Regions from separate parts of the Haliea sp. E17 genome, predicted to be linked through region 1. Evidence: predicted binding sites of a transcription regulator. Region 1 holds the regulator's gene; each other region holds the start of a gene.
What was found. Region 1 encodes sigma-54, which starts transcription at its own class of promoters, with help from an activator protein. Its sites were predicted from a motif close to TGGCACANNNNTTGCNNT; they were not measured.
Positions count from the first base shown of each region.

Region 2: glnL (nitrogen regulation protein NR(II)) is a predicted target of sigma-54. The motif match lies at 5,201-5,218, and genes of this name have one in related genera.
Region 3: ACNKU3_RS14895 (NarK family nitrate/nitrite MFS transporter) is a predicted target of sigma-54. The motif match lies at 1,364-1,381, and genes of this name have one in related genera.

Region 1 covers NZ_JBLWFK010000011.1:13,240-23,076, reverse strand. Annotated here, with positions in the region: gene ACNKU3_RS20485 (KdsC family phosphatase) at 1-371, shown strand, start outside; gene lptC (LPS export ABC transporter periplasmic protein LptC) at 371-928, shown strand; gene lptA (lipopolysaccharide transport periplasmic protein LptA) at 912-1,541, shown strand; gene lptB (LPS export ABC transporter ATP-binding protein) at 1,519-2,244, shown strand; gene ACNKU3_RS20465 (RNA polymerase factor sigma-54) at 2,401-3,873, shown strand; gene hpf (ribosome hibernation-promoting factor, HPF/YfiA family) at 4,010-4,297, shown strand; gene ptsN (PTS IIA-like nitrogen regulatory protein PtsN) at 4,308-4,766, shown strand; gene rapZ (RNase adapter RapZ) at 4,769-5,626, shown strand; gene ACNKU3_RS20445 (HPr family phosphocarrier protein) at 5,623-5,892, shown strand; gene mgtE (magnesium transporter) at 6,005-7,357, shown strand; gene yjgA (ribosome biogenesis factor YjgA) at 7,350-7,883, shown strand; gene ACNKU3_RS20430 (YhdP family protein) at 7,868-9,837, opposite strand, start outside.
Region 2 covers NZ_JBLWFK010000005.1:28,533-38,369, reverse strand. Annotated here, with positions in the region: gene gpmI (2,3-bisphosphoglycerate-independent phosphoglycerate mutase) at 1-81, opposite strand, end outside; gene ACNKU3_RS13580 (rhodanese-like domain-containing protein) at 299-721, shown strand; gene grxC (glutaredoxin 3) at 746-991, shown strand; gene secB (protein-export chaperone SecB) at 1,026-1,499, shown strand; gene ACNKU3_RS13565 (tRNA (cytidine(34)-2'-O)-methyltransferase) at 1,552-2,016, opposite strand; gene ntrC (nitrogen regulation protein NR(I)) at 2,684-4,093, opposite strand; gene glnL (nitrogen regulation protein NR(II)) at 4,086-5,147, opposite strand; gene ACNKU3_RS13550 (DUF4124 domain-containing protein) at 5,449-5,982, opposite strand; gene glnA (glutamate--ammonia ligase) at 6,270-7,676, opposite strand; gene thiI (tRNA uracil 4-sulfurtransferase ThiI) at 8,010-9,470, shown strand; gene ACNKU3_RS13535 (protein kinase domain-containing protein) at 9,544-9,837, opposite strand, start outside.
Region 3 covers NZ_JBLWFK010000005.1:315,317-325,153, reverse strand. Annotated here, with positions in the region: gene nirB (nitrite reductase large subunit NirB) at 1-1,142, opposite strand, end outside; gene ACNKU3_RS14895 (NarK family nitrate/nitrite MFS transporter) at 1,524-2,993, shown strand; gene ACNKU3_RS14890 (protein kinase domain-containing protein) at 3,002-4,762, shown strand; gene ACNKU3_RS14885 (alginate export family protein) at 5,013-6,254, shown strand; gene ACNKU3_RS14880 (ANTAR domain-containing response regulator) at 6,307-6,924, shown strand; gene ACNKU3_RS14875 (CmpA/NrtA family ABC transporter substrate-binding protein) at 6,924-8,105, shown strand; gene ACNKU3_RS14870 (CmpA/NrtA family ABC transporter substrate-binding protein) at 8,372-9,760, shown strand.

The DNA of each region.
Region 1 (9,837 bases):
AGCGGGACGGTATCGAAGTGGCTATCATCACCGGCCGGGTATCGCCGATGGTCAGTCGCCGCGCCGCGGAGCTCGGCATCGACACCATCGTGCAGGGGCGCGAGGACAAACTCTCCGCACTGCTGGAGCTGTGCAAACTGCGCGGCATCGAACCACAGGCCTGCGCCTACATGGGCGACGACCTCCCCGACCTCGCCGCAGTGAAGGCCGCGGGCGTCGGCTTTACACCCGCCGACGGCGTGGCGGCATTGCAGGCCGCCGCTGATGTGGTGACTCATTTGCCCGGCGGCAACGGCGCAGTGCGTGAAGCCTGCGAACTGCTGCTGCAAGCGCGCGGCAGCCTCGACGCCCTGCTGGAGACCTTCGCCTGATGCGCCGCCCGATCCTGCACCTGCTGCTGGTCGCCGCGCTGGTGCTGCTGACCACACACTACTGGAATCCCGGCCCCGGCACTGCGGCGACGGCGGCCCGGGGCACGCCCGGAGGGCCACTGCCGACCAGTTACATCGACAATGCACGCTCACGCAGTTTCAGCGCGGACGGCACGCTGTCCGACATCCTCGAATCCAGCCGGGTAGAGCAGTTCCGGAAACCCGCCTACACGATGCTCTACGAGCCCCGCTTCTATGCCCACAGCGCCCACGACCGGACCTGGTCGGCAAGCGCCGACCGGGGACGTTACGCGGGAAATGGCCAGCGCCTGTTGCTGCGCCAGAATGTCGTGCTCAGCCACGACCAGACCGGCACCCAACTGACAACCGCCAGCCTGGATATCCAGCTGGACACCCGCGAAGCGCAGACCCGCTCCGCGGTCACCATCACCCAGGCGGGGAACGCAACCCGGGCCAACGGCATGCTGGCCCGACTCAACCAGGAAACCATCCGCCTGGGCCCCGATGTGGAGAGCATTTATGTACAAATCCCCTAGCCGGGCGGCCGCCTGTGCCCTCGTCCTGCTCGCACTCTCGGCAGGCGTTAAGGCGCTGCCCGACGACCAGGATCAACCGATCCGGATCGAGGCGATCGAGGCGCTCAGGGACGAAAACCAGGGCTTTACCCAGTACAAGGGCAATGTCACCCTGGACCAGGGCAGCCTGCACATCGAGGCCGATATCCTCACCGTCTACCACACCGGCCAGGATGCCCAGCGCATCACCGCCCATGGCAAGCCCGCGACCATGCGCCAGCAACCGGAAATCGACAAGGCCGTGATCACCGCGCGCGCCAACCGCATCGAGTATTACCGCAATGAAGCTCGCGTCGAGCTGCGCGAAAGCGCCAGCATCGAGCAGGAGGGTTCCACCGTCACCGGCGACCGCATCGACTACTTCATCAACGAAAAACTGGTGAAAGCCGATTCCGACCGCAGCAATACCTCCAGCCGGGTACAGGTGGTGATTCCGGCGCAGGTGATACAGGCGGCCGAGGAATCCAGCCAGGCCCAGGAGCGGGAGGCCGCTGCCGATCCCAACAGCCCCGCCAGTGCCGTCGAGGAAGTCGCGCCGAAGGAGACCGCCGATGGCGCAACTGGCAGCCCGTAACCTCGCCAAGTCCTATCGCGGCCGGGAGGTCGTACAGGACGTTTCCCTGCACCTGGAAAGCGGCCAGGTGGTCGGCCTGCTGGGGCCCAACGGCGCCGGCAAAACCACCTGTTTCTACATGATTATCGGCATCATCACCGCAGACCGCGGGAGCATCGAGCTGAACGGTGAAGACATTACCCGCCTGCCCATGCACGAGCGCGCGCGCCACGGCATCGGCTACCTGCCCCAGGAGGCGTCGATCTTCCGCAAGCTGTCGGTGGGCGACAACCTGCTGGCGATTCTCGAGACCCGCCCCGACCTCAACCGCAAACAGCGGCAGGAAAAGCGCGACATGCTGCTCGAGGAATTTCACGTGCAGCACCTGCGCGACAGCCTCGGCCAGTCGCTCTCCGGCGGCGAGCGGCGGCGGGTGGAAATCGCCCGCGCGCTGGCGACAGAACCGGACTTCATCCTGCTCGACGAACCCTTCGCCGGCGTCGACCCGATCTCGGTGAGCGACATCAAGCAAATCATCAACCACCTGCGCGATCGCGGTATCGGCATCCTGATTACCGACCACAACGTGCGCGACACACTTGATATTTGCGAGAAGGCCTATATCGTAGGGGAAGGTCACATCATCGCCTCAGGCACCTCCCAGGAAGTGCTGGACAACGCCAAGGTGCGCAAGGTCTACCTCGGCGAACAATTCCGCCTTTAAGGCATCCGCAACACCACTGCTAAACGTAAAAAAAGTCAACAAGCAAATTTCGAGCCAAGCGGTTGCCAGAGTTTGCACGCTGGCGCTACACTCCAAGTCGTGTTCAACTGCGCCACCCCGTACGGGGACGCACCCAGGGGCTCTTTCCAGCTGTCGATGAAACAATCGCTTCAACTCAAGATCGGCCAGCAACTGACCATGACTCCGCAGTTGCAGCAGGCCATCCGCTTACTGCAACTCTCCACGCTGGACCTGCAGCAGGAAATCCAGCAGGCGCTGGACAGTAACCCCCTGCTGGAAATCGGCGAAGAGGACCTCGGCGGCAACGAGGTGGAGAACGGTAACAACGAGCCCGAAGGCCCGGCCGGCAACAGCGACTGGGAAAGCGCCGAACTCAACGAGGCTAACACCACCGGCTCCGAGAGCATGCCGGATGACCTGCCGGTGGACACCCGCTGGGAAGACCTGCTGCCATCCAGTTCTTCCCCCGCCCCGGCGCCCATGGAAGACGACGGTGACTTCGAGTCCCGCAACAGCTCGCGGGAATCCCTGCACGACCACCTGCTCTGGCAGCTCAACCTCACCCGTTTTTCCGACACCGACCACCTGATCGCCCTGACCCTGCTCGACGCCACCGACGGCAACGGCCGGCTGACCCTGTCGCTGGAGGAAATCCACGAGTCCTTCGACCCGGAACTCGACATCGAGATGGACGAGATCGTGGCGGTGCTGCACCGGCTGCAGCAATTCGAACCCGCCGGCGTCTGTACCCGCAGCCTGCAGGAATGCCTGCTGGTGCAGTTGCAGCAACTGCCCGCCGACACCCCCTATCTCGAGCCGGCGCGGCTGATCCTCAACCGCCACCTGCCGCAGCTGGCCGGCGGCGATTACAACCAGATCCTGCGCCGCACCCGGCTCGCTGAAAGCGAACTCAAGTCGGTACTGGCGCTGTTGCAGACCCTGGACCCGAACCCGGGGCAATCCTTCGCCCCGGAAGATGTCGAATACGTGGTGCCCGACGTTTTTGTCAGCAAGCGCGAAGGCCGCTGGGTGGTGGAGCTCAACCCGGATATCGCGCCCAAACTGCGCATCAATAGCGACTATGCCAGCCTGATCAAGCGCGCGGACAACAGTGCCGACAACACCTACCTGCGCGACAACCTGCAGGAGGCGCGCTGGTTCCTGAAGAGCCTGCAGAGCCGCAACGAAACCCTGATGAAAGTGGCCAGCAAGATTGTCGAGCACCAGCGCAACTTCCTCGAATACGGCGAGGAAGCCATGAAACCGCTGGTGCTGCACGACATTGCCGAGGCGGTGGAGATGCACGAGTCCACCATCTCCCGGGTCACCACCCAGAAGTACATGCACACCCCGCGCGGTATCTTCGAACTCAAGTATTTCTTTTCCAGCCACGTATCCACCAGCGGCGGTGGCGAATGCTCTTCAACGGCGATTCGCGCACTGATCCGCAAGCTGGTCGCGGCAGAAAACCCCCGCAAGCCTCTCAGCGACAACAAGATCGCCCAATTGCTGGACGAACAGGGCATTGAAGTAGCCCGGCGGACCATCGCCAAGTACCGGGACAGCCTTAACATCCCGCCCTCCAACGAGCGCAAGCGGCTGGTATGATCTTTATGCCAATATCGCCCGACCACCTGTGCCAGCCGGTCACCAAGTGGTCTAGACTGATTCCAAGGTCTCGCCGGAATCCGGCGGCGCCCTCCCCGGGGCTCACCCGGGCTCATCAGCAACAAGGAGCCAAGCTATGCAACTGAACGTCAGCGGACACCACGTGGAGGTCACCGACCCCCTGCGCAATTACGTTGAGAGCAAGTTCGAGCGACTGCAACGCCACTTTGACAATATCACCAACACCCAGGTCACCCTGATCGTCGAAAAAATGGTTCAGAAAGCGGAAGCGACCATGCACATCTCCGGAGCGGACCTGTTCGCCCAGGCGGAATCCGAGGACATGTACGCGGCGATCGATCTCCTCGCCGACAAGCTGGACCGCCAGCTGATCAAGCACAAAGAGAAAACCCGAGGTCACTGATTTCCACCCCATGCAATCACTAGCCGATCTGCTGACCCCGGAGCGCACCGCGAGCCGCGTTCCGGGGCTCAGTAAAAAAAGACTTTTTGAATCCCTCGCACGCATCATCAGCAATGACCTGCCCGGCATCTCCTACGACGCGGTATTCAGCAACCTCATCGCGCGCGAGAAGCTGGGCAGCACCGGACTGGGCCAGGGCATCGCCATTCCCCACTGCCGCATGCCCGGCTGCGAGGGGCCGGTGGGCGCCCTCCTCACCCTTGCCGAACCGATCGAATTCGACGCCCCGGACAACCAGCCGGTGGACCTCGTCTTTGCGCTGCTGGTTCCCGAGGGCGAGGAACAGCGCCACCTGAACACCCTGGCAGGAATCGCCCGCCAGTTCAGCCAGGCGGACTACTGCGCGCGCCTGCGCGCCGCGGAAAACGACGAAGCGCTGTTCGCCGTCGCGGAAGCCGGAGTGCAGTAACCATGCACCTGATCATCATCAGCGGCCGTTCCGGGGCGGGGAAAAGTACCGCCCTTCACCAGCTGGAAGATGAGGGTTACTACTGCATCGACAACCTGCCCGTGTCGCTGCTGCCCGCACTGGTGGAAGAGACCCGGCGCGAGGACTTTGCCCACTTCAAGGGCACCGCGGTCTGCATCGACGCCCGCAACGCCTGGAAGGACCTGGCGGATTTCGCCCGGGTCCGCGACTCGCTGCCCGCCGAGGTGCGCTGCGAAATCCTGCTGCTCGAAGCCCAGGATGCAGAGCTGATCAAACGCTTTTCCGAGACCCGGCGGCGCCACCCGCTGTCCTCGAACGACACACCGCTGGCCGAGGCCATCGACCTGGAGCGCGCGCTGCTGGCGCCGATCGCCGCGGATGCGGCGTTGATTCTCGACACCAGCCAGATGACCATCCACGAACTGCGCGACGCCATCCGCCAGCGGCTGCTGGGCTCTGCCTCCGGCAGCATGTCGATCACCTTCCAGTCCTTCGGTTTCAAGCGCGGCGTGCCCAGCGATGCAGACCTGGTGTTCGACGTGCGCATGCTGCCCAACCCGCACTGGGTGAAAGAGCTGCGCCAGCTGACCGGGCTCGACCAGGCGGTGCGCGACTTCCTGCAGGACCAGCCGATGACCGATGAACTGCACGCGGATATCCGCCAGTTTCTCGACCGCTGGCTGCCGCGTTACTGCGACAGCAACCGCAGCTACATGACTGTCGCCATCGGTTGTACCGGTGGTCAACATCGGTCAGTATATCTCGCCGACAGGCTGTACCAGCACTATCGGCAGCAGTTCCCCGAAGTACATCTCCGGCACAGGGAATTACAGCAGTGATTGAGACCCAGGTCACCATCATCAACAAACTGGGCCTGCACGCCCGCGCGGCGGCAAAATTTGTCGGCTGCAGTTCAGCTTTTTCCAGCCGCATCATGGCCGGCCGCGACGGCGAAATGGTCGATGCCAAAAGCATCATGTCGGTGATGATGCTGGCGGCGGCCAAGGGTACCGTACTCGACCTGCATATCGATGGCGCCGACGAGGAGGCCGCACACGCGGCCATCGTGGCACTGATCGAAAACCGTTTCGGCGAGGCCGAATAAGCCGGCACCTGCGCGGCAGCGTAACTAATTGCGTTGTTGCCCCCGCCGCTATCTCGCATAATCCTGTCCCGTAAGCGCTCGCCGGCCACTCAAGGACACGGGAATTCCTCGCATGCCCCCCAATCCGCAGACATCGCAGGATACGCTCGACAAGCTGACGAACGCGCTTGAAAGCGGCGCCTTTGTCCACGGCCGGCGCATGCTGAACGGTTTGTCCCCGGCGGAAATCGCCCACCTCCTTGAATCCTCGCCACCGAAATTCCGCGATGTCCTGTGGAAGATGGTCGACGTGGAACTCGAGGGCGAGGTCATCGGCGAACTCTCCTACGACCTGCAGGCGCACTTCCTCTCGCGCATGGATGCCGCCGAAGTCGCCACCATTACCGAGGGCCTCGCCGACGACGACCTGGCGGACATCCTGCAACAGCTGCCGGACGCGATCACCCGGGAAGTGCTCGATGCGATGGACCACCAGGACCGGGCGCGCCTTGAACAGGTCCTGAACTACCCGGACGACGTCGCCGGCGGCCTGATGAGCACGGACACCATCACCATCCGCGCCCGCCTCACCCTCGACGTGGTACTGCGCTACCTGCGCCGCCACACCGAAATCCCGCGGATGACCGACAACCTGATCGTGGTCAATCGCTCCGACCAGTTCATCGGGCTGCTGCCCCTGCACACCCTGCTGGTCGCCGACCCTTCCGCCACGGTGCGGGAAATGATGGTCACCGATGTCGACCCCATCCCGGTGGACATGCCCGACGCCGAAGTGGCGCGCCTGTTCGAGCGCAACGACTGGGTCTCGGCCCCGGTGGTGGACAGGAACGGTAAACTGCTCGGGCGGATCACCATTGACGACGTGGTCGACGTTATCCGCGAGGACGCGGACCACTCCTTCATGTCGATGGCCGGCCTCGACGAAGACGAGGACACCTTCGCCCCGATCCTGAAAGCCGCCCCCAGGCGGACGGTCTGGTTGGGCATCAACCTGGTTACCGCGTTCATCGCCGCGGGCACCATCAACCTCTTCGAGGACACCATCCAGAAAGTGGTGGCGCTGGCGGTGCTGATGCCCATCGTCGCCTCGATGGGCGGCATTGCCGGCACCCAGACCCTCACGGTGCTGGTGCGCGGCATCGCCATCGGCCAGGTGGGCAGGAACAACCAGGCCTGGCTGCTCAACCGCGAACTGGTGATCGGCCTGCTCAACGGGCTGTTGTGGGCCAGCGTGGTCGCGGTCGCCGCCTCCCTGTGGTTCCAGGACTGGACCATCGGCGCTATCATCGCCGCCGCCCTGGTCATCAACCTGCTGATGGCGGCGTTTGCCGGGGCGGCCCTGCCACTGCTGCTGACCCGGGTGAAAATTGACCCCGCGCTGGCTGGCGGCGTACTGTTGACCACGGTCACCGATGTGGTGGGATTCCTTTCATTCCTGGGCCTGGCGACACTGGTATATGGCTGATTACGAAGAATACGAAGACGACGACGATTTCGAACTGGGTCCGAGCAAGACCCAGCGCAAGAAGGAAATGCACGCGCTGCAGGCGCTGGGGGAACAGCTCGCCAGCCTCAGTGAAAAGCAGCTGGAACAGATCCCCGTCGACGACGAACGCCTGCTCAGGGCGATTCGTGAAACCCGCAATATCAAGAGCAACAACGCGCTGCGCCGCCACCGGCAGTATATCGGCAAGCTGATGCGCGATATCGACCCGGCGCCGATCGAGGCCGCTCTCGAACAGTTGTTCCGCCCTTCGCGGGAGGCCAACGCGCGTTTTCACCGGCTGGAACAGTTGCGCGACGACGTGCTCGGCGCCGGCGACCAGGGCGTGGCAAAGGTGCTGGCGCAGTATCCCGACGCAGACCGCCAGCAACTGCGCCACCTGCTCCTGCAACACCGGCGCGAACGCGAGCGCGACCAGCCGCCGGCCGCCGCCCGCAAGCTGTTCCGCTACCTGCGCGAACTGGACGAGGCTCAGGGCGAAGGCTGATTGGGGTCCTCGGGCGAGGGGGCAGCTCCCGGATCGGGGGGCGTGATACCGGCCTCCCACTTGTCCGCTGCGCGCAGCTCATCGTCGAAGATCCGGTCGAAGGTCAGCTCCGGATCGTTCCAGGTGCCCTCGATCCGGTAGACCCCGCTGGACAGGCGGTTGACCTGTTTCTCGAACACCTTGCTCACCACGAACACGCCCGCGGCCACCGGCAGCCCGCCGGCCAGCGCCGCCACCCAGGGCAGGTTGCTGGCCACCGGCAGGGTCGCCACCAGCTCGCCGTCGAGACTGCGGCTGGCGACATCGGAAACGCCGCTCATGGCGAATGCGCTGGAACTGCCGAGGACATTGAGACTGGCGAGTTCGATCGTCCCCGGATGGAAGAAGACCTGCCCGTCCATACTGTCGAAGGCGATGCCCGACTCGAACACGTGGGACAGGCTCAGGCGCTGCACCACCCCGGCGAGGTTGAGAATCTCCACCACCTTGAGCGCACCGCTGCCCGACGGCGTCTGCAGGAAACGCCCGTCCTCGCTGTGGATGCCCAGAGACCCCTCCAGGGTAGCCAGGCTGAAGTCCTGGGGTTCGCCGCGCCAGTCGAGGGCCAGGTCCAGGGTCCCGCGCCCGGTCTCCAGGAAACGCGCGTAGCCCAGGGTGTTCAGCGTATCGCCAAAGTCCTGGAAATCGAGCAGTGCCGACAGGCGGGTGCCCGAACCGCGCTCGAATACCAGCGACGCCGCGCGCTGGGGCGAGAACGTCAGCCCCGCGATTTCGCCGTCTATGGCGCTGGCGCGGTAGCTGCCGTTCTCTCCCTGAAGCCGAAACCGCAGCTGGCCCAGTTCCCGCTGTTTCCACAGCAATCGCCCTACCGTGACGTCGGTGGCCGCGAGGTCCGGCAGCTGCGCCCCGTCTTCGCCTTGCGCTTGCGGCTGGGCCGGGTCAGCGTCCGCCGCGGGCCGGGGCAGTCGGCCGGGGTCGATCATGCCGATGTCCAGGGTGGCGACCTGCCCCGGGCGCGAACTGTAGTTCCCCTCCAGCCAGTCCGTCGCAAAGTCCACCGCCAGCGCGTCCCCGGCCGCCGCCAGGCGCAGGTCGACATCGCGGAATTCATTGCCCCAGAGCGCCAGCCGACCCACCTGGAGGTCGCTGATTTGCAGCGCCAGCCGGGCGGGAGCGGCTCCCGCGGACAGGGCGGCAGGCCCGCCACTGGCGCCGCTTGCCGGCGCTGTCGTCGGCCCCAGGTAACGCTCGGTAAAATCCTGCCATTCGCGGACATCCAGCATGGGCGCCACACCCGCGACCGTGACCGTGTCGGCCACCAGTGCCGGCGGCAACTGGTTGACACCCACCGCGTAGGCCTGCTGGTCCAACCCCAGGTGCAATGACAATGAGTCCCGCAAGCCCAGCTCGAGCACCCGCTGCGCACCCTCGAGGGGCAATTTCAGGGCGAGTGGCGCCGCCTCCGGTTCGATCTTCGACCAGGGCGCGGGCAGGTCCAGCGCCGCCCCCTCGAGGGTGGAGGCGAGGTACAGCACCGGCGGCTGGCCGGAGCGCAGGGCCACCCGCGCGGTAACCTCAGTCTCGCCCGACAGCACCTGCAACACATTGAGATTGAGCCATTGCTGGACGGCCTGCGCGCTTACCCGCCCGGAAAAGTCGACGTCGATCGCGCCCCGGTCCGCAGTCGTTGCGGGGGCTGCAGCGGAAGGTGGAGCGGCGGTATCCGCAGCCCTGCCATCGCCCTCCCCGGCTGCGGCCACCTGGCTCACCGAGATGGTTACCGGCTGCTGCCACAACTCGGCGCCGAGATCCTGGGAACGGAAACCCCGGGCGCTGTCATACAGCAGGCTGCCGCCGAGGTTTTCCAGCTGCAGGTTGCCCGGCTCGATATTGACCCGGGTCTGCGCCAGGGTCGCCTTGAGATCGACCAGCGGGGCCTGCTGCGGATGCGCGA
Region 2 (9,837 bases), on a different contig from region 1:
CGCGTTGTCCTTGACTTCTTCGCGGTATCCCCAGCCGTCCAGGACAATCAGCACGGTAGGGCGCTTCCGGGTCTCTTGCATGAGTCTTCCGTTCCAGAGGGAGTTGCGCAGTGGAATGGCCTATTCTACCCGCTCGCGGCGGCCCCTGCACAGGGCCGGAGGCGACAGCTCCAGTCCAGTACTGGCGCGGCCTGCAGGGGTGGTTGGTCCGGGGCTTAGCCTGTATACTCTGCGCCTTTTGTGAACCCGGGCCAGCACTGGCCGCGGGTGTTACCCACGCTCTACAGGCCCCGAAGGCATGGCGCTATTTTTTGAGTTCCTCGCGCAGGAATGGATGCTGGCCACCGCACTGCTGGTGGTGCTGGCGATGTTGTTTTTCCACGAATCGCGCAAGGCCGGCCCCTCGCTGACCCCGCAGCAGGCGATTAACCTGGTCAATGCCGAGGCCGGTATTTTTGTAGACCTGCGCGACAAGGCCGACTACAAGGCCGGGCACATTGTCGACGCGGTGCACATCCCCAGCAGCAAATTGCTGAATAATGACACCGTAGAACTTGAGAAATACCGCGAACGCCCCATTGTACTGGTATGCAAGCTCGGCCAGAACGCCGGCGCCGTGAGCAAGAAGTTGCGCGCAGCCGGTTTCGACAAGGTCTATAAGATGGGCGGCGGAATGACCGAGTGGAGCAACCAACAGCTGCCGGTAGTCGGCAAGGGATAAAAACGCGTGGCACAGGCGGTAACCATGTACACCACCCGTTTTTGCCCCTATTGCGTCCGCGCGCGGATGCTGCTGGAAGGCAAGAACGTCGAGTACACCGACATCCGTGTGGATGCCCAGCCCGCGTTGCGGCGGGAAATGATGCAAAAGAGCGGTCGCCACACAGTGCCGCAAATCTGGGTCGGCAACGTTCACGTGGGCGGCTACGACGACCTCGCCCGGCTGGAACGGTCGGGCAAACTGGACCAGTTACTACAACAGGTGCCCTAGGGCACACAGCAATTCCGAAATGGAGGACGGCACCATGGCCGAGGAACAAGTTCAACAGCAATTCGCGATGCAGCGCATCTACACCAAGGATATTTCCTTCGAGTCACCGGCTACCCCCGCCGTCTTCCGCAAGCAGTGGCAGCCCAAGATCAACCTGGACCTCAACACCTCCAGCAACAAGATCGACGACCAGAACAACTTCGAGGTGGTCCTGACCATCACCATCACTGCGAAAGTGGAAGACGACACCGCCTTCCTGGTGGAAGTGAAGCAGGCCGGTATCTTCCTGATCGCCGGCTTTGACGGCGAGGACCTGCGCCGCATCCTCGGCACCGCCGCGCCGAACGTACTGTTCCCCTACGCGCGCGAAACCATCGACAACCTGTGCGTCAAGGGCGGCTTCCCTCCCATGATGCTGGCACCGGTCAACTTCGACGCCCTCTACCAGCGCGCGCTGGAGCAGGCCGCCAGCCGCCAGGCTGGCGAAGGTGAAGCCGCGGTCAACTGATTGCGCTTACCAGCGAAAACGGGGGCTGCGGCCCCCGTTTTTGTTTCCGCTGTCAGCCCAGCCCCGGAAAACCCAGCTGCCGCAGCGCCTCGTAGGTAACCACCGCTACCGCATTACTCAGGTTGAGACTGCGACTGTCCTCGCGCATGGGAATCCGCAGGCAGTGGCCGGGCCCCAGTTTCTCCCTGATATCCGCCGGTAGCCCGCGGGTTTCGGGGCCGAACAGCAGGGCGTCCCCGTCCTGGTAGGCAATCTCGTGATGCCCTTTGCTGGCTTTGGTGGTCAGCCCCAGCAGCCGTGCACCGGGATTCGCTGCCTCGAACGCGGACAGGTCCGGGTAGCGCCGCACCTCCGCGAAGTCCCGGTAGTCCAGCCCCGCGCGGCGCAGTTTCTTTTCTTCCAGGTCAAAACCCAGTGGTTCGATCAGGTGCAGCGCACAGCCGGTGTTGGCGCACAGGCGCATGATGTTGCCGGTATTCGGTGGGATTTCCGGCTGGTAGAGGACGATGTGGAGCATCGCGGGATTTTAGCCATAGGCTGCCGGGACGGGAAGTTCCGGGGCTGGTTTTCATTGTCGGGTTCGGTGATAACGGTTGTGGGGATAGCTTCCCGAGCGCGATCCGGAATGTTCCCGCTGGAACACGCCAAAAAGCGCACATCCATGTGCAGGCTCGGGTGGCGACGTCCTGTCGCCACACGGTTCCAGCGGGAACATTCCGGCTCACACTCTACCTGCGGAGCGCGTTTCCAATCCTGATGCGGGGCAAAACTTCGGTTGTAATCGTGTCCGAAGTACCGAAGTACCGGAGTACCGGAGTACCGGAGTGCCGGAGTGCCGGAGTGAAAATATGGCAGCGTAGAGGACTGTCCGCAGGGTATGGCCTCCCGAAAACGTCCGAGGCCATGGATGGCCGAGGCCGAGCTGCCAGGGATGGCGCTTTTGCGTTTTTCGGGAGGCCATACCCTGCGGGCAGGCCGTGGACCCGAAGCACCCAATCCGAGCCTCGTAGACCCGAAGCACCCAATCCGAGCCTCGTAGACCCGAAGCACCCAATCCGAGCCTCGTGGACCCGAAGCACTATAAGAAAAAGCCGCGGACTTGACGTACCGCGGCAAAAATTCAGTAGAAGCGCAGTCTCATGCGAGGAATCAGAAAACCTCGGGGCTCATACAAACCCGAGGACTCACATCTCCAGGTCTTTCATCTTCCGTGTCAGGGTATTGCGCCCCCAGCCCAGCAGTTCCGCCGCGTCGCGCTTGCGCCCGTGGGAGTGCTGCAGGGCCACCTCGATCATGACCCGCTCGAAGTCCGGGATCGCCTGCTGCAGGATGTGGTGCTTGCCCTGGACCAGTTCATTGCGCGCCCAGCGCTGCAACTGTTCGCGCCAGTCGGTTTCGCCGCCGCCCTCGCTGCTGGGGCGGGATTCCTCGCTGGAGAGTTCCGGCGGCAGGTCCGAGAGGTGCACGTCGCGGCCCGAGGCCATAACCGTGATCCAGCGGCAGGTATTTTCCAGCTGGCGCACGTTGCCCGGCCACTCCAGGCTGGCGAGGTACTCTTCGGTCTCCGGCAGCAACATCTTCGGTTCGCCGCCCAGTTCCTCGGCAGCGCGCTTGAAGAAATGCTGCATCAGGCGCGGGATGTCCTCGCGGCGCTCCGAGAGCTTGGGGATGTGGATGCGGATGACGTTGAGGCGGTGGAACAGGTCCTCGCGGAAGTCGCCGCGGCGCACCAGTTCCTCCAGGTCCTGGTGGGTGGCGGCGATGATGCGCACGTCCACTTTGAGGGGCGTGTGGCCGCCGACGCGGTAGAACTCGCCGTCCGCCAGTACGCGCAGCAGGCGGGTCTGGGTTTCCGGGGGCATGTCGCCGATTTCGTCGAGGAACAGGGTGCCGCCGTTGGCCTGCTCGAAGCGCCCCTCGCGGCGGGCGTTGGCGCCGGTGAAGGCGCCCTTTTCGTGGCCGAACAGTTCGGATTCCATCAGGTCGCGGGGAATCGCCGCCATGTTGAGGGCGATAAACGGGCTGTTGGAGCGCGGGCTGTGGCGGTGCAGGGCGCGGGCCACCAGTTCCTTGCCGGTACCGGATTCACCGTTGATCAGTACGGTGATATTGCTGTGGGACAGGCGTCCGATGGCGCGGAACACCTCCTGCATCGCCGGCGCTTCACCGATGATCTCGGTGTGGGGCAGCTCTTCCATTTGCCGCGGTTCGCTGCTGCGTTCCAGTGCGTGGGCCAGTGCGCGCTCGGTGATCGCCACCACCTCGTCGAGGTCGAAGGGCTTGGGCAGGTACTCGAAGGCGCCGCGCTGGTAGGAGGCGACGGCGCTGTCGAGGTCGGAGTGCGCGGTGGTAATGATGACTGGCAGGTAGGGAAAGTTCTCGTGGAGATGGGCAAGCAGCGCCAGGCCATCGATGCCGGGCATGCGGATATCGCTGATGATCACGTCGGGCTGTTCGCTGCCCAGGCGCGCCATCAACTGGTCGCCGTCGGCAAAGCTTTCGTTGTCTATTCCGGCCTGGTTCAGGGCGCGTTCCAGCACCCAGCGAATGGAGCTGTCGTCGTCGACGACCCAGACTTTGGCCTGTCTATGCATGATGCGAAGTTTCCATTGGCAAATAGATGGTGAAGCGGGTCATTCCCGGTTCGCTGGTGCAACCCAGCATTCCGCCGTGGCGGGTGATGATGGACTGGGCGATAGTCAGGCCCAGTCCCGTGCCCTCGGCCCTTCCGGTGACCATGGGCATGAAAATGCTTGGCAGCAGGTCCTCGGGAATCCCCGGGCCGTTGTCCTCGATGTCCAGCCGGCAGACCACGCGGTGGCGGGTACGGCCGATGGTGAGCTGGCGCTGGGGGCGGCTGCGCAGGGTAATCACACAGTCGTCGACGTTCTCGGCTGCCTGCAGCGCGTTGCGCACGATGTTCAGTACTGCCTGGATGAGCTGGCTGCGATCGCCAACCAGTTCGGGCAGGCTCGGGTCGTAATCGCGGACCAGGGTAATGCGGTTGTCGGTCTCCGCCAGCAGCAGGTTGCGCACATGCTCGAGCACCTCGTGGATGTTCAGCTTGCGCTGGTCCAGCTGCTGGTTGGGGCCGAGCAGCCTGTCGACCAGGTCGCGCAGGCGATCGGCCTCGCGAATGATAATAGTGGTGTACTCGGCGAGATCCTCGTCGGGCAGTTCCCGGGCCAGCAGTTGGGCGGCGCCGCGCACACCCCCGAGGGGGTTCTTGATCTCGTGGGCGAGGCCGCGGAGCATCTCGCGGGTGGTTTCCTGGGCGTGGTGGATGTTTTCCTCGCGGCTGATGCGCAGTAGGCGGTCCACAGGCTGGATTTCCAGCAGCAGGAAGCTGCCTGCATCCTCGGAGACGGGTGTCAGCATCAGGTCGGCGTGGATTTCACGTCCGCTGTGCAGGATCAGGGGCATGCTGCGTCGCGCCAGGGGGCTGCGGGTCCGGATGACCTGTTCCAGCACCGTGGCCAGGGTTTCGGGGTGGGCCACCAGGCGATCGAGGCCGTGCCCGACACAACGGGCTTCGGAGGTCTCCAGGAGTACTTCACCAGAGTTGTTCATCGACAGGACCTGCATGTCGGCGTCGAGGGTGACCACGGCCGTGCTGAGGTTGTCGAGAATGTCCCTGTGCTTCGGCATGGTGCCTGCCACGTGCTCGGTTTGTAGGTTAACTGCGCTCATTCGTCATCGGGAAAGCAAAAATAGAGCCAAAAAGAGGCAGGTTCCCCGATAATTGAAAATTTGCCTGAAACTGGTGCGGATGGGGTATGTTAGTGCTAACTATCGCGATGTTTTCAGGCAATATTGCTAGTTTTGTTTCTGGCAGGGGGGTGGGGGCGGCCCTCGCCCTCACTCTGTCGCACTATTATGGTGCAATAGTTTGGGGCGGGTGTCCAGTAAGGGGCGCGGCTGCCGTTGAGCGCGCGTGGTGTGCCCCAGCCTAGTTCAGCACCGAGGGGCGCATCACATAAACGCGCACGCCCGGCGAGGTGGAGAGCACTTCCCCGTCGCTGTCGATTAGCTCGACAGTCAGGTCGTGCGCGCCGCGGAAGACGTTGCTGAGCTGCCAGGCGCCGCCGGTCTGCGGGTCTCCCCAGGGCTTGCCGTCGATGCGCAGTTGCAGGCTCTGGCCGGAATCCAGGGGTGGGGACACCGAGGCAAAAACGCCAAACTCGCCACCGCCCATGGGGATAGTCGTTTCGTTTTCAGGTGCGGTGATCTTTACCGTGGGCAGGATTGCCTCCCCCTGCACAGTCCTGGCGGCGGGTGGCGGCCTGCTGGTGATCGCGGTAGCAGGGGCCGTATTGACCGGTGGGATGTCCACCTTTTCACTGATGGAGTCGTCCGCCGGGGGTTGGTCGGTGAAGACGACGTTGCCGTCCTTGTCGGTGGTCTTGTAGACCTGGGATTGCGCCTGCGTTTCCAGTGCGGCCAGGGCCAGGGGGAGCAGGAGGGCAAAAACCGGAAAACGCATGCAGCATCTCCAAAAAATGCAGTGGTGTACTAAAGCATAGCCTCTGTCACGTGCAGTACCCACAGAAATTCCCACTAAGGAGAAATCCTTAGCCTGTCGCGTCGGGAATAGTAAAGCCGAGATAACTCCATCATTTTGTTAAAGCTCGTTTCCTTTTTAGCTAATCTGGCCGTCCGGTCAGCGTGTCTTGCCAGGGTGCCGCCCAGGCGGGTCATCGGCAGCAACATTTCCGGCCGCAACAAAAAAGCCCGCTCGGTGAGCGGGCTTTTTTGGTTCAAGGCGAAGCCTCAGACAGAGTAGTACATGTCGAACTCGACCGGGTGGGTGGTCATGTTCAGGCGCTCGATCTCGCCTTTCTTCAGCTCGATGTAGGCGTCGATGGTGTCGTCGGAGAACACGCCGCCGGCGGTGAGGAAGGCGCGGTCCGCATCCAGTGCTTCCAGCGCCATTTCCAGGCTGGAGCATACGGTCGGGATGGCCAGGGCCTCTTCCTTGGGCAGGTCGTAGAGGTCCTTGTCCGCCGCGTCGCCGGGGTGGATCTTGTTCTGGATGCCGTCGATACCCGCCATCAGCATGGCCGCGAAGGCCAGGTAGGGATTGGCGGACGGGTCGGGGAAGCGCACCTCGATGCGCTTGCCCCGGGGGCTCGGCTCGTAGGGGATGCGGATGGAGGCGGAGCGGTTGCGGGCGGAGTAGGCCAGCATCACCGGGGCCTCGAAGCCGGGTACCAGGCGCTTGTAGGAGTTGGTGGACGCGTTGGTGAAGGCGTTCAAAGCACGGGCGTGCTTGATGATGCCGCCGATGTAGTAGAGCGCTTCCTCGGACAGGCCCGCGTAGCTATCGCCCGCGAACACGTTGACGCCGTCCTTGGATATCGACTGGTGCACATGCATGCCGGAGCCGTTGTCGCCGACGATCGGCTTGGGCATGAAGGTGGCGGTTTTGCCATAGGCGTGGGCCACGTTGTGGACGCAGTACTTGGTGATCTGGACGTCGTCGCCTTTCTTCACCAGGGTGTTGAAGCGTACGCCGATCTCACACTGGCCGGCGGTGCCCACTTCGTGGTGGTGTACTTCCACGTCCAGGCCCATCTGTTCCATCGCGGTACACATGGCGGCGCGGATATCGTGCAGCGAATCGACCGGGGGCACCGGGAAGTAACCGCCCTTGACGCCGGGGCGGTGACCGATGTTGCCTTCCTCGAACTGGTGGTTGGATACCCAGGCCGCTTCCTCGGAGTGAATCTGGTAGCTGGCGCCGGACATGTCGACTTTCCACTTGATGTCGTCGAACACGAAGAACTCGGGTTCCGGACCGAAGTAGGCGGTGTCGCCGATGCCGGTGGATTTGAGGTATTCCTCGGCGCGGGTGGCGACGGAGCGCGGGTCGCGGTCGTAACCCTGCATGGTGGAGGGTTCGACCACGGTGCAGCGCAGGATCACGGTGGTATCGTCGGTAAACGGGTCGAGGATGGAGGTGCTGTCGTCGGGCATGAGGATCATGTCGGACTCATTGATGCCTTTCCAGCCGGCGATGGAGGAGCCGTCGAACATCTTGCCCTCTTCGAAGAACTCCTCGTCGATCTCCTTGGAGGGGAGGGTAACGTGCTGCTCTTTGCCGCGGGTGTCGGTGAAGCGCAGATCGACCCAGCGCGCTTCATTTTCGGTGATCAGGTTCAGAGTTTGCTCTGACATCTTGGTTCCTCCATGGGATTAAATACGGGACTGCATGCCGGCCTGCGTGCACAGGACTTCCGGATCGGCGCCGGGGGCCGACCGAAACTGTTCGGCAGACTCAAGAATAGCAAGAGATCCGCCGACGGGGTGGTTCACGCAAGCATATGCAAGGCGTCGATATATAATCGTTGTTTCCAGTCCTGCCTGGCATATCGCACCATTACAGGCGTCCATTACACGTTGCTGTGCCGTGCTCGCTGGCAACCTGGAGGTGGCGGTCGCGCGACGTGATTCGCGCCGCGAGTTCCGTATAATACGCAGCCCCATGGACTCGACACTAGCCCCCCCGCAATGAAATATATCGTCAAGTTCTTTCCCGAGATCACCATCAAGAGCAAGCCGGTGCGCAAGCGCTTTGTAGCCCACCTGCACGAGAACTTGAAAGCGGTGCTCACGGAAATCGACCCCGCCGTGCAGGTCAAGCGCGGCTGGGACCGGCTGGAAGTACTGACGGCCGGTGACAGCGAGCTGTGTGCCCGGCTGGTGGAGGCCATGCAGCGTGTCTCGGGCATCAACGCTATCCTCGAAGTGGTGGAATACCCCCTGCCCGAACTGGACGCCATCGCCGACGCGGTACTGCCGGTCTACGCCAGCCGCCTGGAGGGCAAAACCTTCGCGGTGCGCTGCAAGCGCAACGGCCACCACGACTTCACCTCCATGGACGTGGAGCGCGGGGTGGGCGGCGCGCTGCTGGCCCGCAGCGGCGCGGCAGGCGTGAAACTGAAAAACCCGGACGTCGAAGTGGCGCTGGAGATCAGCAAGAAAACCCTGTTCGTGGTGGGCGAGCGCTACAAGGGCCTCGGCGGCTACCCGGTGGGCAGCGTCGAGCCGGTGATCTCGCTGATCTCCGGCGGCTTCGACTCGCCGGTGGCCAGCTACCTCACCATGCGCCGGGGCATGCGCACCCATTTCCTGTTCTTCAACCTCGGCGGCCGCGACCACGAACTGGGGGTGAAGGAGGTGGCTCTCTACCTCTGGCACAAGTACGGCTGCAAGCAGCGGGTACTGTTCATCAGCGTGCCCTTCGAGGAGGTGGTGGCGGAGCTGCTGACCCGGGTGGAGGACAGCCAGATGGGGGTTATCCTCAAGCGCATGATGCTGCGCGTGGGTAACCGCATTGCCGAAGAACTGGAAGTGGACGCCCTGGTCACCGGCGAGGCGGTCGCCCAGGTCAGCAGCCAGACCCTGCGCAACCTGTCGGTAATCGACGAGGTGTCCGAGCGCCTGGTGCTGCGTCCGCTGATCGCCTCGGACAAGGAGGACATCGTCGCCATGGCCAACAATATCGGCACCGGCGAGTTCGCCGCCAATATGCCGGAATACTGCGGCATCATCTCGGTCAATCCCACCACCCGGGCGCGGCTGGAGCGGGTGCAGGCCGAGGAGGCGCGCTTCGACATGGCGATACTCGACCGCGCTGTCGCCAACAGCCGCAAGGTGCGTATCGACCGGCTGGCGGAGGAAGACCTGGAGCGCAGCGAGGTTGAGGTGCTCACGGTGCCGCTGGCCGAGAGCGTGATCATTGATATCCGCCACCCCGAGGAAGAGGAGAACGCCCCCCTGCAGGTGCGCGGCGAAGTCCTCAGGATCCCCTTTTACAAACTGCACAGCGTGGCGGCCGACCTGCCCGCCAATAAAACCTACATGCTCTACTGCGGCAAGGGTGTGATGAGCCGCCTGCACGCCAGCCACCTGCTCGCCGAGGGGCGTTTGCAGGTGAAGGTTTACGCACCCACGGCACTTCGGAAGTAATAAAAGGGGGCGAAACAAAAGGGGTCAGAGTCAAGACTCTGACCCCGGTCTCACTCCGTCCCTGACCCTGGTCCTACTTTAGCTCCCCCAGCTCCCGGTAGGTCTCGTCGAGGATCTTGCGGGTGACCTGCGCGGTCGGGTGTAGCGGACCCAGCTGCTCCGATTGCAGCCGGTAGCTGTCCTCCAGCAGGGCCAGCGCCTCGTCGAAGCGCCCCTGCTGGCGGTAGAGCCGCGCCAGTTTGGCCTGGGTCTGCAGGGTCTCGATATGCTCCCGGCCCAGTACCTCGCGGCGCCTCGCCAGCACGGTGAGGAACTCTGCTTCCGCTTCCTGCAGGCGGCCCAGGCCGCGCAGGGTGTCGGCGTAGTT
Region 3 (9,837 bases), on a different contig from region 1:
AGGGTGTCGTAGTCATCGCAGTCGCCGACCAGTACCGCGCCCAGCAGCAGCTTGCCGTCGGCGCTGGTGACCAGGCGCTTGTAGACATTCTCGCGCTGGTCGCTGAAGACGAAGGACATCGCGCCTTCAGTGCGGCCGTGGGCGTCGCCGATGGAACCCACGTCTACGCCCAGCAGCTTCAGCTTGGTGCTCATATCGGCACCCTGGAACAGGGCGCCCTCGGTGCTGGTGATGGCGCCGGCGGCGGTTTCCGCCATGCGGTAGCCGGGGGCCACCAGGCCGAAGATGCGGCCGCCCCAGAGGGCGCACTCGCCGATGGCGTAGATGTCGCTGTCGGAGGTGCGGCACTTCTGGTCGATGACGATGCCGCCGCGCTCGCCGACTTCCAGGCCGCAGTCGCGACCGAGCTGGTCCCAGGGGCGGATGCCCGCGGAGAACACGATCATGTCGGTTTCCAGCGCAGAGTCGTCGGCGAATTCCATGCGCAGGGCGCAGGCTTCGCCTGCGACGATCTGTTTGGTGTTCTTGCTGGTGTGCACGGTCACCCCCAGCTCCTCGATCTTGCGGCGCAGCATGGCGGAGCCGCCGTCGTCGAGCTGTACGCCCATCAGGCCGGGGGCGAATTCCACTACGTGGGTTTCCAGGCCGAGATTTTTCAGCGCGTTGGCGCACTCCAGGCCGAGCAGGCCGCCGCCGACCACCACGCCGATCTTGCTGTCCTTCGCCTTGGAGCGGATGTCGCCGAGGTCGTCGATGGTGCGGTAGGTCAGGCAGCGCTTGTGCTCGTGGCCGGGCACCGGCGGAACGAAAGGATAGGAGCCGGTTGCCATCACCAGCTTGTCGTAGGCGAAGCGCTGGCCGCCCTCGGTGATCACCACTTTCTTGTCCCGGTCGATAATCGCCACCGGGTCGCCGAAGTGCGCACTGACATCCCAGGACTTGTAGGTCTCGCGGGTAGTCATGGCCAGGTCTTCCGGCGAGCGGCCGGCGAAGACATCCGACAGGTGAACCCGGTCGTAGGCGGGGCGGGGTTCACCGCCAATCACGGTTATCCGATCGCCGGTTCCGGCCTTGACCAGCGTTTCCACGAAGTGATGGCCGACCATGCCGTTGCCGACAACAACTATCTCGCGCTTGCTCATATAACTTCTCCTGAAAGTACAAAAAGTCAGGCTTGCCTGGGGCGGTACTTCAAGGGTGGAAGAGGCACATCGTTGTGCCCAAATGGTGCGCAAGACGGAGCATACGCACCAAATCTGCGCATCCACCGTTGGAGTTGAATCCTGAAATTAGTGCGTATTGGCGGCCTTAAGGCCCTGAAAACGTGCGTTTCCCGGGCAATTCAGCGCCTCAGCTATGTCGTTGGCATAAACGTTGCAAAACCCGTGCCTACTATGTCGCCATGCCAATCACCCGGCCTCCGGCGGCGACCTCTGCGAGTCCGACCCAACGGCGGGTCAATCACAGACTGTTTCCACCCTCATCCTGTTACCCTGTATCCCCAGCTGAAGGAGGCTCCTGACATGAGCAGCCCCGTTAAGATATTGAATCTGTCTGACCCCGCCATCCGCACCCTGCACCTGGCATGGTTCGCCTTTTTCCTCACCTTTGTCGTCTGGTTCAGCCACGCCCCGCTGATGGCGCACATCCGCGAGGCCTTCAGCCTCAGCGACCAGCAGGTCAAGGCGCTGCTGATACTCAACGTCGCCCTGACCATTCCCGCGCGAATCATCATTGGCATGCTGGTGGACCGCTTCGGCCCGCGCGTGGTGTTCAGCGCGTTACTGATGATCTCTGCGTTCTTCTGCTGGGGCTTCGCCTTTGCCACTTCCTATGAAATGCTCGCGCTGTTCCGTTTTCTCGGCGGTTTTGTCGGCGCCGGCTTCGTCATCGGCATTCGCCTGGTGGGTGAATGGTTCCCCGCCCGCCAGGTGGGCATGGCCCAGGGCATCTACGGCGGCTGGGGTAACTTCGGTTCCGCCGCTGCGGCCATGACCCTGCCCACCCTGGCGCTGGCTTATGGCGGCGACGACGGCTGGCGGTACGCCATCGCCAGCGCAGGCCTGATCGCCTTCTTCTATGGCATGTTCTTCTACCTGCGCGCCCGCAACACCCCCAGGGGGTCCACCTACTTCAAGCCGAAGCGCAACGGCGGGCTTGAGGTGAGCAGCTGGCGCGACCTGTATTTCTACATCGCCATGACCCTGCCCCTGTATATCGCACTGGCGGTGCTGGCCTGGAAATTGTCCCCCTCCAACCTCGGCCTGCTTTCCGCAACCGCCACGTACAGCCTCTACGCGCTGTTCAGCGTGCTGTTCCTGTTCCAGACCAGCCAGATCTGGCGGGTCAACAAGGAACACCTGCGCGAGGGCGTGCCGGAATACGAGCGCTACAAATTCCGCCAGGTCGCCGCGCTGGACTGGGCCTACTTTGTCACCTTCGGCTCTGAACTGGCCGTCGTGTCGATGCTGCCGCTGTTCTTCATGGACACCTTCAATCTCGGTGCAGTGGAAGCCGGCTTCCTCGCGTCGGGTTTTGCTTTCATGAACCTGGTCGCGCGACCTGGCGGCGGCTACCTGTCCGACACCTTCGGCCGCAAGCGTTCGCTGTCGATACTGATCGCCGGGCTGACCGTGGGCTACCTGGTGATGTCCCAGGTGAATTCCGGCTGGTGGATTCCGGCGGCGGTCATCGCCACCATGGCCTGTTCTTTCTTCGTCCAGGCCGGCGAAGGTGCCGTTTTCGCCATGGTGCCGCTGATCAAGCGCCGCATGACCGGGCAGATCGCCGGCATGGCCGGCGCCTACGGCAATGTCGGGGGCGTCACCTACCTCACCGTGCTCTCATTCGTAGACAACTCGACCTTCTTCCTGGTGATCGCCGGCAGCGCCGCCGTCTGCCTCGTTATCGTACAATTCCTGCTGGAAGAGCCCTCGGGGCAGATGCGCGAAGTCCTTCCCGACGGCACGGTACAACTGATCGACGTTGCTTGAGTAAGCTTATGGACGGAACGGTACCGCCCCCGGCGCCCCACCTGGCCTGCGCTGCACTGGCGCTGACAGTGGGGCAGTACAGCAGCGCGGGCCGCAAGCCCGACAACGAGGACGCCATCGGCATCCGCATTCCCGAGGGCGTCCTGCTGGCCACCAAGGGTGCAGCGGCAGTGATCGCCGATGGCATCAGTGCGGCAGAGGCGGGCAAGGAGGCCAGCCAGGCCTCGGTTACCGGTTTTCTCAACGACTATTTTTCCACCCCGGAAACCTGGACCACCAAAAAGTCCGCGGGCCAGGTACTCACTTCGCTCAACCGCTGGCTGTACAACCGCGGCCGCAGTTACGCCGACAACACCCGCGGTTACCTCACGACCTTCAGTGCGCTGATCCTGAAATCGCGCCAGGCCCACGTATTCCACGCGGGTGACAGCCGTATCTATCACTACCGCAACGGCGACCTGCTGCAACTTTCCACGGACCACAGCGTGCCGGTGTCGGAGAATCACGCCTACCTGACCCGGGCGCTGGGCATGGATGTCCACCTTGACGTCGACTACCGCTGTATCGCGATGGAGGAGGGCGACCTGTTCCTGCTGACCACGGACGGAATCCACGACAGTCTTTCCTCGGCCCAGTTGCGCAAGCTGCTGGGCGCATCCTCCGGCAGCGACTTGTCCGCACTTTGCCAACGCATCGCGGAAGCCGCGCTTGCCGCGGGTAGCGCCGACAACCTCAGCTGCCAGTTGCTGCGCATCGACGGCCTGCCCGAGGCAGCCATCGACGATGTCGTCGGCCAGCTCACCGAGTTGCGCTTCCCACCGCTACTGGACCAGGACATGGTGCTGGACGGGTATCGGGTAATCCGCGAACTGCACGCGAGTTCCCGCAGCCAGGTCTACCAGGTGGTGGATGTGGAAAGCGGCGAAAACTTCTGCATGAAAACGCCCTCGGTGAATTTCGAGGACGACCCGGCCTACATCGAGCGCTTTGTCATGGAAAGCTGGATCGGCTCCCGCATCCACAGCCCCTACGTAGTGCGGGTGGTCGAGCCGCCGCGCAAGAAGAGCTGCCTCTACTACCTGACCGAATATGTTTCCGGGATCACACTCTCGCGCTGGATGCTGGAAAACCCGCGCCCGCAGGTAGAGGAAGCGGTTTACCTGATCGAGCAGATCGCCAAGGGCGTGCGCGCCTTTCACCGCCGGGAAACGCTGCACCAGGACCTCAAGCCCGACAATATCCTCATCGACCGCAACGGGCAGGTAAAACTGGTGGACTTCGGCGCCTGCCGGGTCGGCGGCATCAGCGAGATCAGCTCACCGCTGGAACGGGACATCGCCCTCGGCACCGCCACCTACTCGGCGCCGGAATATACCCTGGGAACGCGTCCCGGCTACCAGTCCGACCAGTTCGCGCTGGCCGTTATCAGCTATGAAATGCTGACCGGCAAGCTGCCCTTCGGCGGCAAACTGGAAAACTGCAAAACCCGGCGCGACTACCTCGCCACCCACTACACCGAAAGCTATCGCTACAATCCGCACATCCCCCACTGGCTGGATGGCGCACTGCGCAAGGGCCTGCGTTTCCAGCCCGAGCGCCGCCACGGTGACGTGATGGAATTCGCCCACGAACTCCGCCACCCCAACCCGCGCTACCTGCAATACGACCAGCGCCCGCTGCTGGAGCGCGACCCCCTGCTGGTCTGGAAAACTCTCTGCGCTATCCTCGCGCTGACCCAGCTCGCCACCCTGTTTTTCCTGCTCCACTGAACGATTGCAGTGCAATTTTCTGTCCAAAAACGTGCGCCGCACCATTTCCAGCGCAGTACAGGCGTGCAGAAAACTCCGGAAAAACCGACAAAATCCGCAAAATAACAGGCACTTGAAACAGGTGGCCCGGTAATTGCTTTGGTTGACCGAGAACACCTACCACACACACGAACATCGGCAACGTAGCCTGCTCGACCATCTCGCAAGGGATGTGTCGAGCGGGCTTTTTTTATTTTTAAGGAGCACACAGATGGCAGTATCAAATCAGGCACGCACACTGTTGGCCGGAGCGGTTATCGCCGCCTGCGCCGTTCCGGTCACCGCCGAGGAAGCAGCCCCGGCACCGGAGTCCTTCACCGACATGTTCACCATGGGCAAGGCCTCAGTGGATTTTCGCTACCGCTTTGAATTTGTGGACCAGGATGGTTTTGACAAGGACGCAGAGGCCTCGACCCTGCGCAGCCGCCTGACCTTCGGGTCCGCGGCATACAAGGGTTTCTCTTTCCTGATGGAGGTCGACGATGTCTCCACCGTCGGCGACGACGACTACAACTCCACCGCCAATGGCAAGACCCAGTACCCCGTGGTCGCCGACCCCGAAGGTACCGACGTCAACCAGGTCTGGGCCAAGTACGCCTCGGGCGGCGCCAGCGGCACCTATGGCCGCCAGCGCATCCTGCACGGCAACCAGCGTTTCGTCGGCGGCGTGGGCTGGCGCCAGAACGAGCAGACCTACGACGGCTTCCGCGCACTCTACAGTACCGGCGGCCTGAGCCTCGACGCCAGCTACGTGTACAACGTCAACCGCATCTTCGGCCCGGATGACGGCCCGGTACAGCCCGCCGACCTGCACGGCGATAACTACCTGCTGCGCGGCGACTGGAAATTCTCCGAGAACCACGGCGTCGCCGCCTATGCCTACCTGCTGGACGTCGACTACGACCCAGCCTATCCCGCTGGCCGCAGCTCGGGTAATTCCTCCGACACCTACGGCGTGGAATACGCCGGCAAGTTCGGCCCCCTCGGCCTGAAAGCGGCCTACGCCACCCAGAGCGAAGGCGATGACGCCCCGGTCGACTACGACGCCGACTACTACATGCTCGAAGGTGCCTTCACTGTCGTCGGCCTTACTGCCACCCTCGGCTATGAAGTCCTCGGTGCCGGCGATGGTGTTGGCTTCAAGACCCCCTACGCCACCCTGCACATGTTCCAGGGCTGGGCGGACCAGTTCCTGGTCACCCCCGGCGACGGTATCGAGGACCTGTACGTCGGCATCGCCGGCGCGGTGGGCCCGGTCAAGCTCGCGGGCTATTACCATGACTTCCAGGCCGAGGATTCCGGCGCCGATTACGGCACGGAACTGGACCTTGTCGCCACCTGGCCGGTCACCAAGCAACTCAGCCTGCAACTCAAGTACGCCGGCTTTTCATCCGATAGCGACAGCTACGTGGATGTCGACAAGGCGTGGATGACGGTACAATTCAAGATCTGATCCTGGACCCTGAAACGCCGGCGGGCCAAAAACCCGCCGGCGAGACCGTACCGTGCCAAATACGCCCAGCAGTAGCAAAGTTTTACGCGTCATCCTCGTCGATGACGATCGCAGTCGCGCCAGCGCGGTAGAGAACAAACTCCGGGACGTCGGCTTTGAGGTGCTCTCGGTGATTCCCACAGCCTCCGGCCTGCTCTACCAGATGGCGCAGCAGGAACCCGATGTGGTCATCATCGCCCTCGACTCTCCGGATCGCGACGTACTGGAGAGCCTGACCATCGCCTCCTCCCACAACCCGCGACCCGTGGTGATGTTTTCCGAGGCCGGCGACCAGAGTTTTATCAGTGATGCCATTCGCGCCGGCGTTACCGCCTACCAGGCCGAAGACATCAACCCTGCGCGGGTGCGCGCCGCCATCGATATCGCCGTGGCGCAATTCTCCGCGTTCAACAGCCTGCGCGAGCAGCTGGATGAAACCCGCCGCCAGCTCGACGAGCGCAAGCTGGTGGAAAAGGCCAAGGGCCTGTTGATGTCGATACACAAGGTGGAGGAGGAAGAAGCCTTCGCCACCCTGCGCAAACTGGCGATGGACAAGAACCGCACCCTGGGCGAAACCGCCCGCGAGGTGATCTCCATCCTCGAGCGCAACAAATTAAAAGGAAAACACTGATGAGCGACGTGAAACGTCTGCCGCCAGCTGAAAAGCGCGAGCTCGAACTGGGCTTCCTGCGGCTCACCGACAGTGCTCCCCTGATCATGGCGCAGGAGCTGGGCTACTACGAGAAGTACGGGCTGGATATCCAGCTGCACGAGGAAGTCTCCTGGGCCAACCTGCGCGACAAGCTGGTCGCCGGGGTACTCGATGCGGCACAGATGCTCGCGCCCCTGCCCATCGCCACGACCCTGGGGGTCGGCGGTATTCGCGCCGACGTCATCACCGGCCTTTCGCTCAGCCTCAACGGCAACGCCATCACCGTCAGCCAGGCCCTGGCCGGACCGCTGGCAGAACTCGGCGGCAATCCGCTGAACGGCGCCAGGGCGACGGCTGCCGCACTCGCCCAGTACCTGCGCCAGACCGGCAACCAGATCACCCTGGCCTCGGCCCACACCTTCTCCTGCCATACCCTGCAGTTGCGCCAGTGGCTGCGCGCCGGCGGCATCGACCCGGACCGCGATGTACGCATTATCATCCTGCCGCCACAACAGATGGTGGACAGCCTCGCCCGCGGCATCATAGATGGCTTTTGTGTCGGCGAACCCTGGAACACCATGGCGGTGCAGTACGGCATAGGCGTGGTGCAGGCCACCGGCTACGAAATCTGGAACAACAGCGTGGAAAAAGTGCTCGGCGTCACCGAGAGCTGGCACCAGAACCACCCGGCGAGCCACCTCCGCCTGCGCCTCGCGCTGATGGAGGCCTGTACCTGGCTCTCCCACCCCTTCAATCGCGAACAGACCGTTTCCGTGCTCGCCGACCCGGCCTACCTCGACCTGCCCGAGGAAGTATTGCGCCCCTCGATTACCGGCCAGTTCGCCTTCAGCAAGGGCGGGACGCCACAGGACATGCCACACTTCCACGTCTTCGGGCGCTTCCAGGCCGGCTTCCCCTGGCGCTCCGACGGCATTCACATGGCGCAGCACATCGGCGAATCCCTGGGCAAGCATTTCAGCGACGACGAGATCAAATCCCTGGTCCAGCGCACCATGCGCACCGACCTGTACCGGGAAGCGGCTCGCCATCTCGACATCGCCTCGCCCAACCAGGACTACAAGCCCCTCAACCGCCACGCCGAAGCCTGGGAAATCGAGCCGGGTATCGAACTCGGCCCGGACCTCATGCTCACGCCCTGAAACGAATCACCCGAACCAGCGCCGCGGCCTATCATGGTGCGGCAGCTGCCCCTCCGGCCCGCTTCCCAACCCACCTGAAATACCTAACTTACTGTATTTAATCGCTATTTAAAGAGTTGGCGCGACTCTTGTAGCACACTTGCCGGTATACCAGACAACATCGCGAACCTCCCCTTTCGAGCAACGCCGCTCTCCCTCACCTGGCCCTGGCCAGTAACAGAGGGGAGCGTTCGTTGAACTCACACACAGAACTCAAGGGGTTTCCAATGATTCGCAAAGGTATTTTGTCCCTCACCCGCCGGCGCCTGGGCGTCGTCGCCCTCGGCTCACTGCTGGCAGCCAGTCTCCCGCTCGCCGCGACAGCCGAAATCGGCGAGCCGGAAAAAGACGAACTGAAGTTCGGCTTTATCAAGCTCACCGACATGGCACCGCTGGCGGTCGCCTACGAAAATCACTACTTCGAGGACGAAGGCCTCTACGTCACCCTGGAAGCCCAGGCCAACTGGAAAGTCCTGCTCGACGGTGTCATCGACGGCCAACTCGACGGCGCCCACATGCTCGCCGGCCAGCCGCTCGCCGCGACCATCGGCTTCGGCACCAAGGCGCACATCGTCACCCCCTTCTCCATGGACCTGAACGGCAACGGCATTACCGTCTCCAACGCCATCTGGGAAGAGATGAAGAAAAACGTGCCGATGGAAAACGGCAAGCCGGTCCACCCGATCAAGGCCGACTACCTGAAACCCGTGGTGGAAAAGTACAAGGCCGAAGGCAAGCCCTTCAACATGGGCATGGTTTTCCCGGTCTCCACCCACAACTATGAACTGCGCTACTGGCTCGCCGCCGGCGGCATCCACCCCGGTTACTACGCGCCGGCCAAGGGCGACATCTCCGGCCAGATCAACGCCGACGCCCTGCTCTCCGTCACCCCGCCGCCACAGATGCCGGCGACCCTGGAAGCCGGCACCATCTACGGCTACTGCGTCGGCGAGCCCTGGAACCAGCAGGCGGTATTCAAGGGTATCGGCGTTCCGGTCATTACCGACTATGAAATCTGGAAAAACAACCCGGAAAAAGTCTTCGGCATGACCAAGGAATTCACCGACAAATACCCGAACACCACAGTCCGTGTGGTCAAGGCACTGCTGCGCGCCGCGAAATGGCTGGATGAGAACGACAACGCCAATCGGCCGGAAGCGGTGAAAATCCTCTCCCGCCCGGAATACGTGGGCGCCGACTACGAGGTGATCGCCAACTCCATGACCGGCACCTTCGAGTACGAGAAAGGCGACAAGCGCTCCGTACCGGACTTCAACGTGTTCTTCCGCTACTACGCCACCTACCCCTACTACTCGGACGCCGTGTGGTACCTCTCGCAAATGCGTCGCTGGGGCCAGATCGGCGAAGCCAAGTCCGATGACTGGTACGCGGAAGTGGCGAAAAGCGTTTACCGCCCCGACATCTATGCGCTGGCGGCGAAAGAACTGATCGAGGAGGGCGAAATGACCGCCGAGGACTTCCCCGACTTCGCCACCGAGGACGGCTACCGCGAACCGCAAGCCGAGTTCATCGACGGCAAGGTCTTCGACGGCACCCAGCCCAACGCCTATCTGGAGCAGTTCCCGATCGGCCTGAAAGGCGACGAGACCCTTTAAACCGCAAATCGCGCCGCTCCGTCGCGGAGCGGCGCCAACGACGCAACGCAGGACAACACCATGACCGACAATGTAAT